Linked DNA regions of Streptomyces liliifuscus. The protein of the gene in region 1 binds, or shares a complex with, the protein of each later gene. Links are inferred from orthologs where the notes say so. Each region holds a gene or a part of one and is shown in the gene's direction. Other genes may lie near its edges. The genes, in order: rpsG and tig.

Evidence for each region.
Region 2: the proteins of rpsG (region 1) and tig are in contact, whole or in part, in a crystal structure (PDB 3GTY), measured with the Thermotoga maritima proteins. The link is inferred for Streptomyces liliifuscus from one-to-one orthologs. Residues at the interface, in WP_004081843.1 of Thermotoga maritima: Lys34, Lys52, Lys55, Glu59, Arg62, Gln63, Glu66, Asn67, Lys69, Val71, Arg95, Ala109, Lys110, Lys111, Gly112, Arg113, Pro114, Glu117, Glu121, Ile124, Ala125, Tyr127, Asn128, Asn129, Thr130, Gly131, Lys135, Asp139, Arg142, Met143; in WP_004081061.1 of Thermotoga maritima: Glu122, Val124, Val129, Leu130, Tyr133, Glu188, Gly259, Ile262, Tyr263, Glu266, Ser270, Glu273, Gln274, Glu277, Arg308, Gln311, Ile312, Ser315, Tyr316, Glu325, Arg329, Arg336, Leu363, Phe366, Trp367, Arg373, Leu377, Arg381, Leu384, Glu387.

What each region holds. Positions count from the first base shown.
Region 1 is NZ_CP066831.1:6,447,059-6,455,388, forward strand. The notes cover bases 344-3,053. They hold rpsG (30S ribosomal protein S7), read left to right. Parts: upstream 344-1,318; coding sequence 1,319-1,789; downstream 1,790-3,053. Other genes in these bases: JEQ17_RS27820 (DUF1707 and DUF4190 domain-containing protein), read left to right, coding at 344-656; rpsL (30S ribosomal protein S12), read left to right, coding at 945-1,316; fusA (elongation factor G), read left to right, coding at 1,829-3,053. Also shown: more of JEQ17_RS27820, read left to right, coding at 30-343; more of fusA, read left to right, coding at 3,054-3,955; tuf (elongation factor Tu), read left to right, coding at 4,099-5,292; JEQ17_RS27845 (RNA polymerase sigma factor), read left to right, coding at 5,485-6,081; JEQ17_RS27850 (hypothetical protein), read left to right, coding at 6,078-6,668.
Region 2 is NZ_CP066831.1:7,128,204-7,136,681, forward strand. Bases 1-2,858 are described here. They hold tig (trigger factor), read left to right. Parts: upstream 1-647; coding sequence 648-2,069; downstream 2,070-2,858. Other genes in these bases: JEQ17_RS30715 (alpha/beta fold hydrolase), read left to right, coding at 1-35; JEQ17_RS30735 (ATP-dependent Clp protease proteolytic subunit), read left to right, coding at 2,484-2,858. Also shown: more of JEQ17_RS30735, read left to right, coding at 2,859-3,089; JEQ17_RS30740 (ATP-dependent Clp protease proteolytic subunit), read left to right, coding at 3,192-3,872; ATP-dependent Clp protease ATP-binding subunit ClpX, read left to right, coding at 4,033-5,319; JEQ17_RS30750 (hypothetical protein), read right to left, coding at 5,864-6,823; tnpA (IS200/IS605 family transposase), read right to left, coding at 6,909-7,511; JEQ17_RS50210 (helix-turn-helix domain-containing protein), read left to right, coding at 7,619-8,077; JEQ17_RS50215 (RNA-guided endonuclease InsQ/TnpB family protein), read left to right, coding at 8,111-8,478. UniProt on the Bacillus subtilis protein: Involved in protein export. Acts as a chaperone by maintaining the newly synthesized protein in an open conformation. Functions as a peptidyl-prolyl cis-trans isomerase.

The sequences.
Region 1 (8,330 bases):
AGCCCAGTCTTTCGGGGGGAGGTGCTCCCGTGTCGTATCCGTCGTGGCAGCCGGGGGAGGGGCCGAAGGACGCGCAGGCCCGGCAGGGGTCGGGTGGTGTGCCGTCCTGGCGTGGGCAGGGGGGTCAGCCGCCGGTCTGGTACGGGCAGGGGGGTCCTCCGCAGCCCGGGTACGGGGACACCGCGCATGCCATGCTCGCCTCGCACTCCGACCGGGAGCGGGCCGTCGATGTGCTCAGAGCCGGCTTCGGCGAGGGGCGTATGGAGCAGGCCGAGTTCGAGAAGCGGGTGGCGCGGGCCTACGCGGCCCGTACGGTGGGCGAGCTGGCCCTTCTGGTGGCCGACCTGCCCCAGGGGCCCGTTCCGCTGCCGGCGGCCGTAGGGGCCGTGCCACGGACGTTCCTGCCCCTTCCGGTGCCGAAGACGAACGAGAAGGCGATCGGGTCGGCGATCTGCGGTGGGCTGTGTCTGGTGACCTTCGGGCTCACCGGTCTTCCCGCGGTGATTCTCGGCCATTCCGCGCGCTCCGAGATCCGTCGCAGAGGCGAGAGCGGTGACGGTCTCGCGCTCACCGGACTGGTCATCGGATGGCTGGCCACGGCCAGCTGGACCCTTGTGGTGACGCTGCTGCTCATCGCCGCACTGACGACCGGATGAAGATCACGGACGGCGTGGCGGGTTGGCATGGTCGGCTCAGAGATGTTAGTGCGGCCCATTTGTTTTGACCGCAGCGTATGAGGTAGGTACGCTCAGACCTTGTGCCTGGGGTGTGCCCTGGCTCCCGTGCGTGCCTTCAAACCGCAAGGGGAGTCGTAAGCGGCCACCGTAAATCTGCGCTCTTCTCGCTTCACGGCGAGAGTCTGCAGGATTCGACACACCCGACCGCGTGGGTCGGCGATGTTCCAGGTTAGCTTCACCATTCGGCACACAGAAACCGGAGAAGTAGTGCCTACGATCCAGCAGCTGGTCCGGAAGGGCCGGCAGGACAAGGTCGAGAAGAACAAGACGCCCGCACTCGAGGGTTCGCCCCAGCGTCGCGGCGTCTGCACGCGTGTGTTCACGACCACCCCGAAGAAGCCGAACTCGGCCCTGCGTAAGGTCGCGCGTGTGCGTCTGACCAGCGGGATCGAAGTCACCGCTTACATTCCGGGTGAGGGACACAACCTGCAGGAGCACTCCATCGTGCTCGTGCGTGGTGGCCGTGTGAAGGACCTGCCGGGTGTTCGCTACAAGATCATCCGAGGTTCCCTGGACACCCAGGGTGTCAAGAACCGCAAGCAGGCCCGCAGCCGCTACGGCGCCAAGAAGGAGAAGTAGAAATGCCTCGTAAGGGCCCCGCCCCGAAGCGCCCGGTCATCATCGACCCGGTCTACGGTTCTCCTCTTGTCACGTCGCTCATCAACAAGGTGCTGCTGAACGGCAAGCGCTCCACCGCCGAGCGCATCGTCTACGGCGCCATGGAGGGCCTGCGCGAGAAGACCGGCAACGACCCGGTCATCACGCTCAAGCGCGCTCTTGAGAACATCAAGCCGACCCTCGAGGTCAAGTCCCGCCGTGTCGGTGGCGCCACCTACCAGGTGCCGGTCGAGGTCAAGCCCGGCCGCGCGAGCACCCTGGCGCTGCGCTGGCTGGTCGGTTACTCCCGCGCCCGTCGCGAGAAGACCATGACCGAGCGTCTGCTCAACGAGCTTCTCGACGCCTCCAACGGCCTCGGTGCCGCTGTGAAGAAGCGCGAGGACACCCACAAGATGGCCGAGTCCAACAAGGCCTTCGCGCACTACCGCTGGTAGTCGCTACCCCCATCGAGACCGAGAGAAGACCGAAGCCTTATGGCTACCACTTCACTTGACCTGGCCAGGGTCCGCAACATCGGGATCATGGCCCACATCGACGCGGGTAAGACGACCACCACCGAGCGGATCCTCTTCTACACCGGCGTCAGCTACAAGATCGGTGAAGTCCACGACGGCGCTGCCACCATGGACTGGATGGAGCAGGAGCAGGAGCGTGGCATCACGATCACCTCTGCTGCTACCACCTGTCATTGGCCGCTTGAGGACAACGACTACACGATCAACATCATCGACACCCCGGGTCACGTCGACTTCACGGTCGAGGTGGAGCGTTCGCTCCGCGTCCTCGACGGTGCCGTCACCGTGTTCGACGGTGTCGCGGGTGTCGAGCCGCAGTCCGAGACGGTGTGGCGTCAGGCCGACCGTTACGGCGTGCCGCGCATCTGCTTCGTCAACAAGCTCGACCGGACCGGCGCGGAGTTCCACCGCTGCGTCGACATGATCAGCGGCCGCCTCGGCGCGCAGCCGATCGTCATGCAGCTCCCGATCGGTGCCGAGGCCGACTTCAAGGGTGTCGTCGACCTCGTCACCATGAAGGCTCTCGTGTGGTCCGCCGAGGCGGAGAAGGGCGAGATGTACGACGTCGTCGACATCCCGGCCACCCACACCGAGGCTGCCGAGGAGTACCGCGGCAAGCTCGTCGAGACGGTCGCCGAGAACGACGACGAGATCATGGAGCTGTACCTGGAGGGCAAGGAGCCTTCCGTGGAGCAGCTGTACGCCGCGATCCGTCGCATCACCATCGCGTCCGGCAAGTCCGAGGGCACCACGGTCACCCCGGTGTTCTGTGGCACCGCGTTCAAGAACAAGGGCGTTCAGCCCCTGCTCGACGCGGTCGTGCGCTACCTGCCGACCCCGCTTGACGTCGAGGCCATCGAGGGCCACGACGTGAAGGACCCCGAGGTCGTCATCCAGCGCAAGCCGTCCGTGGACGAGCCGCTGTCCGCCCTCGCGTTCAAGATCATGAGCGACCCGCACCTGGGCAAGCTCACCTTCGTCCGGGTCTACTCGGGCCGCCTGGTGTCCGGCACCGCCGTGCTGAACTCCGTCAAGGGCAAGAAGGAGCGCATCGGCAAGATCTACCGCATGCACGCGAACAAGCGTGAGGAGATCGAGGCGGTGGGCGCCGGCGACATTGTCGCCGTGATGGGCCTGAAGCAGACCACCACCGGTGAGACGCTCAGTGACGACAAGCACCCGGTCATCCTGGAGTCCATGGACTTCCCGGCGCCGGTCATCCAGGTCGCCATCGAGCCCAAGTCCAAGGGTGACCAGGAGAAGCTGGGTGTAGCCATCCAGCGTCTCGCGGAGGAGGACCCCTCCTTCCAGGTTCACTCGGACGAGGAGACCGGCCAGACCATCATCGGTGGTATGGGCGAGCTGCACCTCGAGGTGCTGGTCGACCGTATGCGCCGTGAGTTCAAGGTCGAGGCCAACGTCGGTAAGCCGCAGGTCGCGTACCGTGAGACGATCCGCAAGGCCGTCGAGCGCGTGGACTACACCCACAAGAAGCAGACCGGTGGTACGGGTCAGTTCGCCAAGGTGCAGATCGCGATCGAGCCGATCGTGGACGGCGACGCCTCGTACGAGTTCGTGAACAAGGTCACCGGTGGCCGTATCCCGCGGGAGTACATCCCGTCGGTGGACGCCGGTGCGCAGGAGGCCATGCAGTTCGGCATCCTCGCCGGTTACGAGATGACGGGCGTCCGCGTCACGCTTCTCGACGGTGCCTACCACGAGGTCGACTCCTCCGAGCTGGCGTTCAAGATCGCCGGTTCGCAGGCCTTCAAGGAGGCCGCCCGCAAGGCCAGCCCCGTGCTGCTCGAGCCGATGATGGCCGTCGAGGTCACCACGCCCGAGGACTACATGGGTGACGTCATCGGTGACATCAACTCCCGCCGTGGCCAGATCCAGGCCATGGAGGAGCGTGCCGGTGCCCGCGTCGTGAAGGGCCTCGTGCCCCTCTCGGAGATGTTCGGCTACGTCGGCGACCTCCGCAGCAAGACCTCGGGTCGCGCAAGCTACTCGATGCAGTTCGACTCCTACGCCGAGGTTCCCCGGAACGTCGCCGAGGAGATCATCGCGAAGGCCAAGGGCGAGTAACGCACACCGTTTGCACGCTTTAGGCTTGACACCGACCGACGGGATTCATCCGGAAACGGAAATCCCGGCGGGCGGCATCCCAGCAAAGATCACCCTGGCGCCGATGAGTAAGGCGTACCAGAACCACTCCACAGGAGGACCCAGTGGCGAAGGCGAAGTTCGAGCGGACTAAGCCGCACGTCAACATCGGCACCATCGGTCACATCGACCACGGTAAGACGACCCTCACGGCCGCCATTACCAAGGTGCTGCATGACGCGTACCCGGACCTGAACGAGGCCTCGGCCTTCGACCAGATCGACAAGGCTCCTGAGGAGCGCCAGCGCGGTATCACGATCTCCATCGCGCACGTCGAGTACCAGACGGAGACGCGTCACTACGCGCACGTCGACTGCCCGGGTCACGCGGACTACATCAAGAACATGATCACCGGTGCTGCCCAGATGGACGGCGCCATCCTCGTGGTCGCCGCCACCGACGGCCCGATGCCGCAGACCAAGGAGCACGTGCTCCTGGCCCGCCAGGTCGGCGTTCCGTACATCGTTGTCGCGCTGAACAAGGCCGACATGGTGGACGACGAGGAGATCCTGGAGCTCGTCGAGCTCGAGGTCCGTGAGCTGCTCTCCGAGTACGAGTTCCCGGGCGACGACCTTCCGGTCGTCAAGGTCTCGGCGCTCAAGGCCCTTGAGGGCGACAAGGAGTGGGGCCAGTCCGTCCTCGACCTGATGAAGGCCGTCGACGAGTCGATCCCGCAGCCCGAGCGTGACGTCGACAAGCCGTTCCTCATGCCGATCGAGGACGTCTTCACGATCACCGGTCGTGGCACCGTCGTCACCGGTCGTATCGAGCGTGGTGTCCTCAAGGTCAACGAGACCGTCGACATCGTCGGCATCAAGACCGAGAAGACCACCACCACGGTCACGGGCATCGAGATGTTCCGCAAGCTGCTCGACGAGGGCCAGGCCGGTGAGAACGTCGGTCTGCTGCTTCGTGGCATCAAGCGCGAGGACGTCGAGCGCGGCCAGGTCATCATCAAGCCCGGCTCGGTCACCCCGCACACGGAGTTCGAGGCCCAGGCGTACATCCTGTCCAAGGACGAGGGTGGCCGTCACACGCCGTTCTTCAACAACTACCGTCCCCAGTTCTACTTCCGCACGACGGACGTGACTGGTGTGGTGACCCTCCCCGAGGGCACCGAGATGGTCATGCCGGGCGACAACACTGAGATGACCGTTGAGCTCATCCAGCCCGTCGCCATGGAGGAGGGCCTGAAGTTCGCCATCCGTGAGGGTGGCCGGACCGTGGGCGCCGGCCAGGTCACCAAGATCAACAAGTAGGCCTCGCTTACCTGTTGGGCTTGAACGCCTGGTAGCTCCAGCATCGCTGAGCTCCTTGAAGGGGCCCGCACGACTTCGGTCGTGCGGGCCCCTTTGCTTTTCTGTCAGAACCGCCGGGGCCGTCCTGTAACGCATTCGACCGCCCGTTCCAAGTAGTAGTGACAGCAGGACGGACAACGGGAGGTTCACACCTTGGCATCCGACAGCAAAAGCCGGGGCGGTCCACCGGGAGAGCTGTACGACCCGGCCGCCTTCGAGGTCTTCTATCGCCGCCATGTCGACACCGTCACCCGCTTCATGGCCCGGCGGGTCACCGACCCGCACACCGTCGCCGATCTCACCGCCGAGACCTTCCTGGCGGTGATCGACTCCGCCCGTGCCTACCGCCCAGACCTCGGGAGCGAGACGGCCTGGCTGTACGGCATCGCGCGCAACGTGGTGGCCGCGGAAGCCCGAAGGAGCGCACGGCAGAACGTGCTCGGCGGCCGTATCGCCGGCCGCCGGCTGCTGGAAGGCGACGACATCGACCGGCTGGAGGAGAAGCTCGACGCCGAGGAGGCCGGGCGTCGCGCGCTGGCCGCCCTGGTCAGGCTCCCCGACGGCGAGCGTGCGGTGATCGAACTCGTCGCCGTCGACCAGCTGAGCGTCACCGAGGCCGCCGTGGCGCTGGGCATACGCAAGGTCACCGCCCGGGTGCGGCTGCATCGGGCGCGCAGGTCGCTGCGCTCGGCGGCGGCCGGAGCCGGCGGGCAGCAGGCAGCACTCACGTATGCAGGGGGAGAGGCATGAGCACCAGGACGACGAAGACCTTCGAGGACCGGCTGCTGAGCGAACTCCAGCGGGAGATCGCTCTCAGGGCCGAGGACCCGCCGGAGCCGGAGCCGGTGATCCGCCGCACGATCACCACTCGCCGGGCGCTGGTCGCCCTCGCGGCGTGTGTCGCCGCGGTGGGGGGCGTGGTGGCGCTGCCGGCGTCGACGGGCGGGGCGCAGGCGTACGCCGTCGAGCGGCACGAGGACGGCAGTGTCACCCTCACCCTCGACGAGATCGCCCTGAGTTGGGACGAGAAGACGGCGCTGACCGAGCGGCTGCGTGCGGAGGGCATCTTCGTCAGTGTCGACAAGCCCAGAAGCGGCTACGTCTGTGAGCAGCCGCGCGGTGAGCTGCCGCCTCCGCGCACGAGGAGCTACGACGTGGAGAAGGGCATCTGGAGTGAACCCTTGACGTACACCCTGCACCCCGGCGACACCCTGGCCTTCGAGGAGCCGGAGAGGGTGAAGGACGACGTCAGCCCCGCCTGGAGCATGTACGTGGTCGAGGGACGGATCAAGCCCTGCAAGGAAGTGCCCTTCGAAGGGCTTGTGGGGGAGGACTAGCCGGGCGGGCCCGTACGACCGAGGTCGTACGGGCTCTCGGGCCTTCCCATCTTCGAAACTATTCGGCGCGTTCGACCCGTTGTCCCCTCGCTGCACTCCCTTCACCATTTGTCATGCCGCTGACCAAATAGGGGATCGAGGGGTGTGGCATGTCTGGGTGCGTCAGTCGTAGGGGTGTGCTCGGGGCCGGGATCGGGGCTGTGCCGGTGCTGTCGATGGGGGCCGGGAGTGCGTGGGCCGACGACGGGGGTGGGGGTCTGCGGGTGGGGGACTCGGGGGCGTATCTGTCCTTCTCGCCGGTGGCGGGCGGGTTTTCGCTGGTCGGGGTGGCGGTGGTGGTCAGCCCTGACGACCACCCCGGAGTCGTACGGGTGGCAGGGGATCTGCGGGACGACATCGAGCGGGTCACGGGGGTGCGGCCGGGTTCGACGGTGGCGCGGGAGGTCGTCCTCGTCGGGACGATCGGGCGCAGTCCGCTGATCGACGGGCTGATCGCGGCCGGGAAACTCGACGTCCGCGGGATCCGGGGCAGGTGGGAGACCTCCCTGCAGACCGTGGTCGAGCGGCCGATGCCGGGGGTGGAGCGGGCCTTCGTCGTCGCGGGCAGTGATCCGCGCGGCACGATCTTCGGGGCGTACGACGTCTCGTACGGGATCGGGGTCTCGCCCTGGTACTGGTGGGACGACGTGCGGCCGGTGCGGCGGAGCGAGGTGTACGTGCTGCCGGGGCGGTACAGCCAGGGAACGCCGGCGGTGAAGTACCGCGGGGTCTTCATCAACGACGAGAACCCGGCGCTGGGGACGTGGGCGCCCGCGTTCTTCGGGCCGGGGAAGGCGCCCGGCCATCCCGGCGGCTTCAACGCGGACTTCTACGCCAAGGTCTTCGAGGTGCTGCTGCGGCTGAAGGCGAACTATCTGTGGCCGGCGGTGTGGGGGCGGGCCTTCGCCGAGGACGACCCTGAGAATCACGCGAGGGCGAAGGCGTACGGGATTGTCATGGGCACGTCTCATGAGGCGCCGATGATGCGGGGCATCGAGGAGTGGAACCGGCATGCGGTGCCGGCTGTGCGCGACAGCGCGGGGAACATCGTGACGCCGGGTCGGGATCCCTACGGCGGCACCGGGGAGTGGTCGTTCCGGCGCAACTCCGAGGCGGTCAAGGCGTATTGGCGCGAAGGCGTGCGGCGCATGGTCGACCAGGACTTCGAGGGTGTCGTCACGCTGGGGATGCGGGGGAACGGCGACACGAGCCTCCCTGATGGTGACGGCATCGAGCTGATGCGGGAGATCATCGCGACGCAGAGGTCGATCATCGAGGACGTCACAGGCCGCGCGGCCGCCGAGACCCCACAGGTGTGGACGCTCTACAAGGAGGTCCAGCGGTACTGGGACCGCGGGCTCCGGGCGCCGGACGACGTGACCGTCGTGCTGACCGACGACAACTGGGGCAACATCCGCAAGCATCCGGATCCGGCGGAGGCGGTCCGTGGCGGCGGGTACGGGCTCTACTACCACTTCGACTACGTCGGCGTCGGCCGCAACTACAAGTGGGTGGACACCACTTCGCTGCCGAACATGTGGGACCAGCTCCACCAAGCGGTCGAGTACGGGAACCGGGAGCTGTGGGTCACGAACGTCGGCGACTTGAAGGGGAACGAGCTGC
Region 2 (8,478 bases), 680 kb from region 1 along the record:
TCCTGGGCGAACTGATCGCCTTCCTCCGGAACTGAAGCCGGAAAGAAGCCGGAAAAGGAGCCGGAACCGAACCCGAACGGATCCGCGCCCGAACCCGCCCCGGAAACGCGTCAGGGCCAGGTCGGAGAGTGAATCTCCGACCTGGCCCTGAGCCGTACAGAGCGGGCGACGGGAATCGAACCCGCGTAGCTAGTTTGGAAGACTAGGGCTCTACCATTGAGCTACGCCCGCACAGGACGCGCCGCAGGTCAGTGACGCGCGGCACGGAAGCATCGTAGCGGGTCGCACCCCCTCGTCGCACACCCCGTTCCGGAGGCCCCGAGTGCCCCGTGAAATGCGGGAGCCGCGCCGCCTGCGGGCATGTACCCTACGTCTCGCACCAGACGGGGTGTGGCGCAGCTTGGTAGCGCGTCCGCTTTGGGAGCGGAAGGCCGTGGGTTCAAATCCCGCCACCCCGACCACCGTGCCGGACCACCGGCAAGATCACCTTTTGGGGCGTGTCCCGCCTGCGGCTAGTATGCAAACTGCGCGCCCGTGTGTCTGCATTGTTACGTCCCTCAAGGGCCGCCAATCCGCTGAGGCTCCGCCGTATCCGGCAGAGAACGTCAGCAGAACCCAAAGAAGTCAGCCCCCAAGGAGACCGAACCGTGAAGAGCGCCGTGGAGACCCTGAACCCGACCCGGGTTCGGCTCAGCATCGAGGTGCCCTTCGAGGAGCTCAAGGACAGCCTCGACGCGGCGTACAAGAAGATCAACCAGCAGGTCACGGTGAAGGGGTTCCGGAAGGGCAAGATTCCGGCGCGCGTCATCGACCAGCGGTTCGGCCGCGGTGCGGTTCTTGAGGAAGCGGTCAACGACGCGCTTCCGAAGTTCTACACCGACGCGGTCAACGAGGCCGAGCTGAACGTCCTCGGCCAGCCCGAGGTCGACATCACGGAGCTGAAGGACGGCGAGACGCTGAACTTCACCGCCGAGGTCGACGTCCGCCCGACCATCGAGATCCCGGACTACTCCGGCATCGAGGTCGAGGTCGACGCCGTCGAGGTCAGCGAAGAGGACGTCGACAAGGCCGTCGAGGAGCTGCGTGAGCGCTTCGCTTCGACCGCCCCGGTCGAGCGTGCCGCCGAGGACGGCGATGTCGTCACCCTCGACCTTGAGGCCAAGGTCGACGGCGAGGTCCTGGAGGACGGCGTCGCGAGCGGCGTCTCCTACACCATCGGTTCCGGTGAGCTGCTGGATGGCATCGACGACGCCGTGAAGGGCGTGGAGGCCGGTGGCGAGGCCACCTTCGCCTCCGAGCTCAAGGGTGGCTCGGCAGCCGGCAAGGAGGCCGAGGTCACCGTCAAGGTCACCCAGGTCGCCAAGCGCGAACTGCCCGAGCTGGACGACGACTTCGCGCAGCTCGCGTCCGAGTTCGACACCCTCGAGGAGCTGCGCGGCGACAGCCGCAAGCGCCTCGAGAACATGAAGCAGTACGACCAGGCCACGCAGGCCCAGGAGCGCGTCCTGGAGAAGCTGCTCGAGCTCGTCGAGGTGCCCGTCCCCGAGAAGCTGCTCGAGGACGAGATCAACACCCGCAAGCACAACCTGGAGCACCACCAGCTCGGCCAGATGGGCATCGACCTCGAGAAGTACCTCGAGATCCAGGGCAAGACGGCCGAGGAGTTCGACACCGAGACCAAGGAAGCCGCGGTCAAGGGCATCAAGACGCAGTTCGTCCTGGACGAGCTCGTCAACAAGGAGAAGCTGAACGTCAACCAGGAGGAGCTCACCGAGCACCTCATGCGGCGCGCGGCCTCCTCCGGCATGTCCCCCGACCAGTTCGCCCAGGCGGTCGTCGAGGGCGGCCAGGTCCCGATGCTGGTCGGCGAGGTCGCCCGCGGCAAGGCCCTGGCCGTCGTGGTCGAGGCCGCCACGGTGAAGGACACCAACGGCGAGCTGGTCGACCTGGACGACGAGGACGAGGACGAGGTCTCTGCCGAGGGCTCGACCGAGGAAGCGTCCGAGGAGGCCACCGAGGCCCCCAAGGCCGACGCCTCAGAGTCCTCTGAGGAGAAGACCGAGGCCTGATCGCCTCACCAGTACGTACTACGGGCCCCCGGGACATGTCCTGGGGGCCCGTAGGGCCTTCCAGGGGCGCGGGGAACTGCGCGAGCGACCCACCACCGACCCGCACCCGCCGACGCACCATCCGTGGCAGACGCGACCGCGCCCCCGCGGGGGCTGGCCGCGCGGTTCCCCGCGCCCCTTACGGGGCAGGCCGTAACCCCTGCTCACCCAGCGGAGCGCATGCGCTCACAGCGAACAGTCACCTCTGCGGGATTCCCCGGAGGGACCCGCGCGTTAGGGTCCATGAGTACGAGGGCAGGGGAGTCCCCGGAGCCGTCCGACACGGCGCGCACACGGGGTCCCACGCCCCCAGCAGAAGACGTGAGACGGCCCGGCGCCGTCGTAAGACGAGCAGGTGGATACGTGACGAATCTGATGCCCACAGCCGCCGGCGACCCCATCGGTGGTGGCCTCGGCGACCAGGTCTACAACCGGCTGCTCGGCGAGCGGATCATCTTCCTCGGCCAGGCGGTCGACGACGACATCGCCAACAAGATCACGGCGCAGCTGCTGCTCCTTGCCTCCGACCCGGAGAAGGACATCTACCTCTACATCAACAGCCCCGGCGGCTCGATCACCGCTGGCATGGCGATCTACGACACCATGCAGTACATCAAGAACGACGTGGTGACGATCGCGATGGGCATGGCGGCCTCCATGGGCCAGTTCCTGCTGAGCGCGGGTACTCCGGGCAAGCGCTTCGCGCTGCCGAACGCGGAGATCCTGATCCACCAGCCCTCGGCTGGCCTCGCCGGTTCCGCGTCGGACATCAAGATCCACGCCGAGCGACTGCTGCACACCAAGAAGCGGATGGCGGAGCTGACCTCCTTCCACACCGGCCAGACCGTGGAGCAGATCACCCGCGACTCGGACCGGGACCGCTGGTTCGACCCGATCGAGGCCAAGGCGTACGGCCTCATCGACGACATCATGCCCACCGCTGCCGGAATGCCTGGCGGCGGCGGCACCGGAGCGGCCTAGGTCGGCACACAGCCGACCCCGGTGCCGGCGTAGACCGGCACCAAGCCCCTCCGAGCCCCCAGCCGACCGCCTCAGCCCTTATCAGGCTTTCCAGGAGACACAGTGAACGACTTCCCCGGCAGCGGCCTCTACGCCCGCACAGAGGCCGAGTACACCGGCCCTCGCGCGGAGTCCCGCTACGTCATCCCGCGCTTCGTCGAGCGCACCTCGCAGGGCGTCCGTGAGTACGACCCGTACGCGAAGCTCTTCGAGGAGCGCGTGATCTTCCTCGGCGTGCAGATCGACGACGCCTCCGCCAACGACGTCATGGCGCAGCTGCTGTGCCTGGAGTCGATGGACCCCGACCGGGACATCTCGGTCTACATCAACAGCCCCGGTGGCTCCTTCACGGCACTCACTGCGATTTACGACACGATGCAGTTCGTGAAGCCGGACGTTCAGACGGTCTGCATGGGCCAGGCGGCCTCGGCCGCCGCGATCCTGCTGGCCGCCGGTACGCCGGGCAAGCGCATGGCACTTCCCAACGCCCGCGTGCTGATCCACCAGCCGTACAGCGAGACCGGCCGAGGCCAGGTCTCGGACCTCGAAATCGCGGCCAACGAGATCCTTCGTATGCGTGCTCAGCTGGAAGACATGCTGGCCAAGCACTCGACGACGCCGATCGAGAAGATCCGCGAGGACATCGAGCGCGACAAGATCCTCACGGCCGAGGACGCCCTCGCGTACGGCCTGATCGACCAGATCATCTCGACCCGGAAGATGAACAACGCCTCGGTCGCGTGACGCAGCGCTGTATCGTCTGCCGCTCCTTGACGCGGTTCACGACAAAGTGAACCGCGCCAAGGGGGGCCCGAACGGGGGGCTCGGCAAGGTACCGTCGGACATAAGGCAGCACCAGGAGCCGCTGGACCTAGGCGTCTCCCAGGCGAAGGGGAAGCACACCGTGGCACGCATCGGTGACGGCGGCGATCTGCTCAAGTGCTCGTTCTGTGGCAAGAGCCAGAAGCAGGTCAAGAAGCTCATCGCAGGCCCTGGTGTGTACATCTGCGACGAGTGCATCGACCTCTGCAACGAGATCATCGAGGAAGAGCTCGCGGAAACGAGCGAGGTCCGCTGGGAGGAACTCCCCAAACCTCGCGAGATCTACGAGTTCCTCGAGGGGTACGTGGTCGGCCAGGAGTCCGCCAAGAAGGCGCTCTCCGTCGCGGTCTACAACCACTACAAGCGGGTCCAGGCCGGTGAGAACAGCACGGGTCAGAACCGCGAGGACGCAATCGAGTTGGCGAAGTCCAACATCCTGCTCCTCGGCCCGACGGGCTCGGGCAAGACGCTCCTCGCCCAGACCCTGGCCCGCATGCTGAACGTCCCGTTCGCCATCGCCGACGCGACGGCGCTGACGGAGGCCGGCTATGTCGGCGAGGACGTCGAGAACATCCTGCTGAAGCTCATCCAGGCCGCCGACTACGACGTCAAGAAGGCCGAGACGGGCATCATCTACATCGACGAGATCGACAAGGTGGCTCGTAAGAGCGAAAACCCGTCGATCACGCGGGACGTGTCCGGCGAGGGCGTGCAGCAGGCCCTCCTCAAGATCCTCGAAGGCACGACGGCCTCGGTCCCGCCCCAGGGCGGACGCAAGCACCCGCACCAGGAGTTCATCCAGATCGACACGACGAACGTCCTGTTCATCGTGGGCGGCGCCTTCGCGGGCCTGGAGAAGCTGATCGAGTCCCGGGCCGGCGCGAAGGGCATCGGCTTCGGCGCGACGATCCGCTCGAAGCGCGAGATGGAGTCCAAGGACCAGTTCGAGGCCGTCATGCCCGAGGACCTCGTCAAGTTCGGCATGATCCCGGAGTTCATCGGCCGTCTGCCCGTCATCACTTCGGTGCACAACCTCGACCGCGAGGCCCTCCTCCAGATCCTCGTCGAGCCCCGCAACGCGCTGGTGAAGCAGTACCAGCGCCTCTTCGAACTCGACGGCGTGGAGCTGGACTTCGAGCGCGAGGCCATGGAGGCCATCGCCGACCAGGCCATCCTCCGCCAGACCGGCGCCCGAGGCCTGCGCGCCATCATGGAGGAAGTCCTCCAGTCCGTGATGTACGAGGTCCCGTCCCGCAAGGACGTGGCCCGCGTGGTCATCACGGCGGAAGCCGTCCGCTCGAACGTGAACCCGACCCTGATCCCGCGGGACGCGCGGGGGCGGGGGCCGGGCGAGCAGAAGACGGCATAGCATATTTGCGCACGTGAGGAGGAGGGCGCCCGGCGAAACCTGCTGAGCGCCCTCAGTCATTCTCCGTGTGGATCAAGCCAAACGCACCTCATCGATCATGGCATGTGCACCTCACGTGATCTATTTGCTTACTGCAAGGCAGACCATCTTGCAGTAAGTGAAAACGGGAGGAAAGAGCATGAAGATCAAGCGAGCCCTGACGGCGCTGGGTGTGGCTGTTGCGGCTGGGGTTGTGCCCATGGCGATGGCTACCCCTGCCCAGGCCGATCAGGTCGACTGTGTCCTTTACCTGAGATCCGAGGGCTATGCCATCGGTACTGGCGTTCGGGCGGCGTGTAATTTCGACACTTGGGCCGGTAGGCCGTTCTGTCAGGCCAAGCTGGCATCTCTGGGGATCACTAACACGTCGCACATAATTGAGGCGTGCAACAGAGCGAGCATCTGATGACTGCTTAAAGCCGTCAGCAGTTCTGCGCTGAGGGTTGAGTGCAGCGAAGGGGTCCCGGTCAACTGACCGGGACCCCTTCGCCGTTGTATACGATGGTCAGATCTTGACGCGGACTTCCTTGCGGAGCTTGGCCGTCAGCTCGGCGGCCGCCGAGAGGTCGGCGCCCTTGCCCGCCATGGCGTTGGCCATGTCGATGTTGATGATGACGCCGAGCGTGCTGTGGTCACCCCAGATACACACCGGCATGCTGATCGACGAAGGGCCGGCGGCCGCGTCGCCGGACGCCTCGTCGTTCTTGAGCTTGGTTTCCTGGCACTTCAGGACCGCGCCGTCCAGCCCGCTGGGCGTGTAGCTCTTCGGGCTGCCGACGAGCTCGCCGTCATCGGAGTCCTTGGTGGCCTCGTCCTTCAGGTCGGCGAACATGGCGTCGACGACCTTCTCCGGGTCTTCGATTTCACCGTACACGCCCATGAATTGGATCATGTTCTGCGACAGCGGGTTGCTCTCGTCCCCGGCCACGTAGCCCGCGTCGACGTCCTTGGCGTTCTTGACGCCGTGCTTCTCTGCCTTCTTGACGTCGCTCGCGTCGAAGCCGCCGCCACCGGCCTCTTCGCTCTTCTTGTACTCCGTGAGCACCGTCGCCGGAGTGGTCAGCTTGTGCGGGCCGTCGTCCGCGACGTCCGAGGAGCCGCTGCTGCCGCTTCCGACGACGAAGTACGCGCCGACCGCGATCGCCGCCACGACAGCGACCGCGCCGATGATGAGGCCCGTCTTCTTCTTGCCGCCGCCGGGTGCGGGGGGCATCGGCGCGCCGTAGGGGGCGCCGGGGGGCTGCTGACCGTACGGCGGCTGCTGGCCGTAGCCGGGCTGCTGGGGCGGAACCCCGGGAGGGGCCTGCTGGGGGTACCCGTAGCCGGGCTGCTGCTGAGGCGCCTGCTGCGGGTATCCGTAGCCGGGCTGGGGGGCCTGCGGCTGCTGGCCGTAAGGACCCGGCTGACCGTACGGTCCGGGCTGCTGAGGCTGCCCGCCGTACGGGCCCGGCTGGTTGTAGCTCATTCTGGGTTCCCCTCCAGATGCTTATGTGTTCCGAACATCTTGACGGAAGGTGCGAGGGTGCGGGACCGGCGGGGTGGATTGATGCCTAGTTGTTGATGGTCTGTTCCAGACACTCGACGTATCGACTGAGCCTGGCGGCCGAGTGCGCGGCCGCCGATGCGGCGTAGTACGGCTTCGACCACAGATGTCCATCAAGAGTGTGTGATTGCCGGAGAGCCCTGGTTGAAGCCCCTCGCATACGCTGGGCCAGGCTTGCGACGGATGTGTCGACCGGATAGCGCACGACCAGGTGAACGTAGTTGGCCTTGCAGCGAATGTCCTCCACCTCCGACTTCAGGGACCGCGCGGCGTCGCGCATCGTGCGCTCTATGAGTGATCGCAAGTCATCTGTGAGCGCTGGGCTGTCTCGTGCCGTCACGAACGCAAGATGCGTTCGAAGGTCATGAAAGTCGGCGTTGCCACGATCTCGATCCTTTCCTTCTGCCGCATGGCGCTGCCGAGCGGACCGTTTGGGAGGGTGTGCGGCTCGCCAGACATCGAGTTCGGGTTGTGACCAGGTCGGGGTGCGGCCTGTGTAGGACGGGTGTGGGAAGTCGTTCTCCTTCCGGGAATTGAGGACGTAGATCACTTGGACGGTGACGCCGAGATACTCGGCTGCTTGTGCCGGTGTGAGTCGAGAGTCCGCCATATGTTTCACGGTATGACAGACAAGTTGAACTTGTCTGTCATACGGTGAGTGCGCTGGTCGCCTTACAGGTGAGGCCAGTTGAGCCGCACTCGGGGAAGGGGGCGGAAATGGCAGTTGGCAAGGGCAGTCGGACGAGGAAGCCGATCAAGGAACCCGCCGATGCCGGGCGCACCTATCGGCTCTGTCCCACACCTCAGCAGGCCGAGCGGCTTCTGCTGTGGGGCCACACCTGCCGGGCTGTCTGGAACGTAGCTCTGGAGCAGCGGCTCTATGTGTATCGGCAGAGGCGCGTGTACCTCCGGGCCGATGAGCAGTGCCGGTACCTGACCGAGGCTCGACGCGATCTCGAATGGATCGCGGATCTGCCCTCTCAGGCTCCGCAGCAAGTCCTCAGGCACCTCGATCGGGCCTACGACAATTTCTGGAACGAGGAGCATCCAGCTGGCTTCCCGCAGTTCAAGAAGCGCGGTGCGCGGATGGCGATTCCCCTCCCGGGGCAGGCCGTGCGTGTGACCCGGCTCAACCGCAAGTGGCCTTCGTACGTGTCCCCAAGCTGGGCGAGGTGAAGTTCAGGCTGACGCGTCCCCCTCGGAGGACGGATCAAGAGCGCGACGATCCGCACGGACGGCTCGGGGCATTGGTACGTCAGCTTCGGCGTCCACACCGGCAGGACGGTCGCCTCGCCGAACGAGCAGCCCCCCGTGGGTATGGACTTCGGCGTCAAGCAGTCGGCGTACCTGTCGGACGAGACTGCTCCGCGCCTCATGCCGCAGACCTTGACGGAAGGCGAGAAGCGCAGGCTCGCCGGATTGGAGCGCCGCAGGGAGCGGCAGCTCGCACATGCCAGGAAACACCGAGGCGGCAAGTACAGCCACCGCCTGCGCGAGACCCTGCGCGCCATCGCGGAACTGAGGGCGCGCCAAGCTCGTCGCCGTCTGGACTTCACGCACAAACTCACCACCGACCT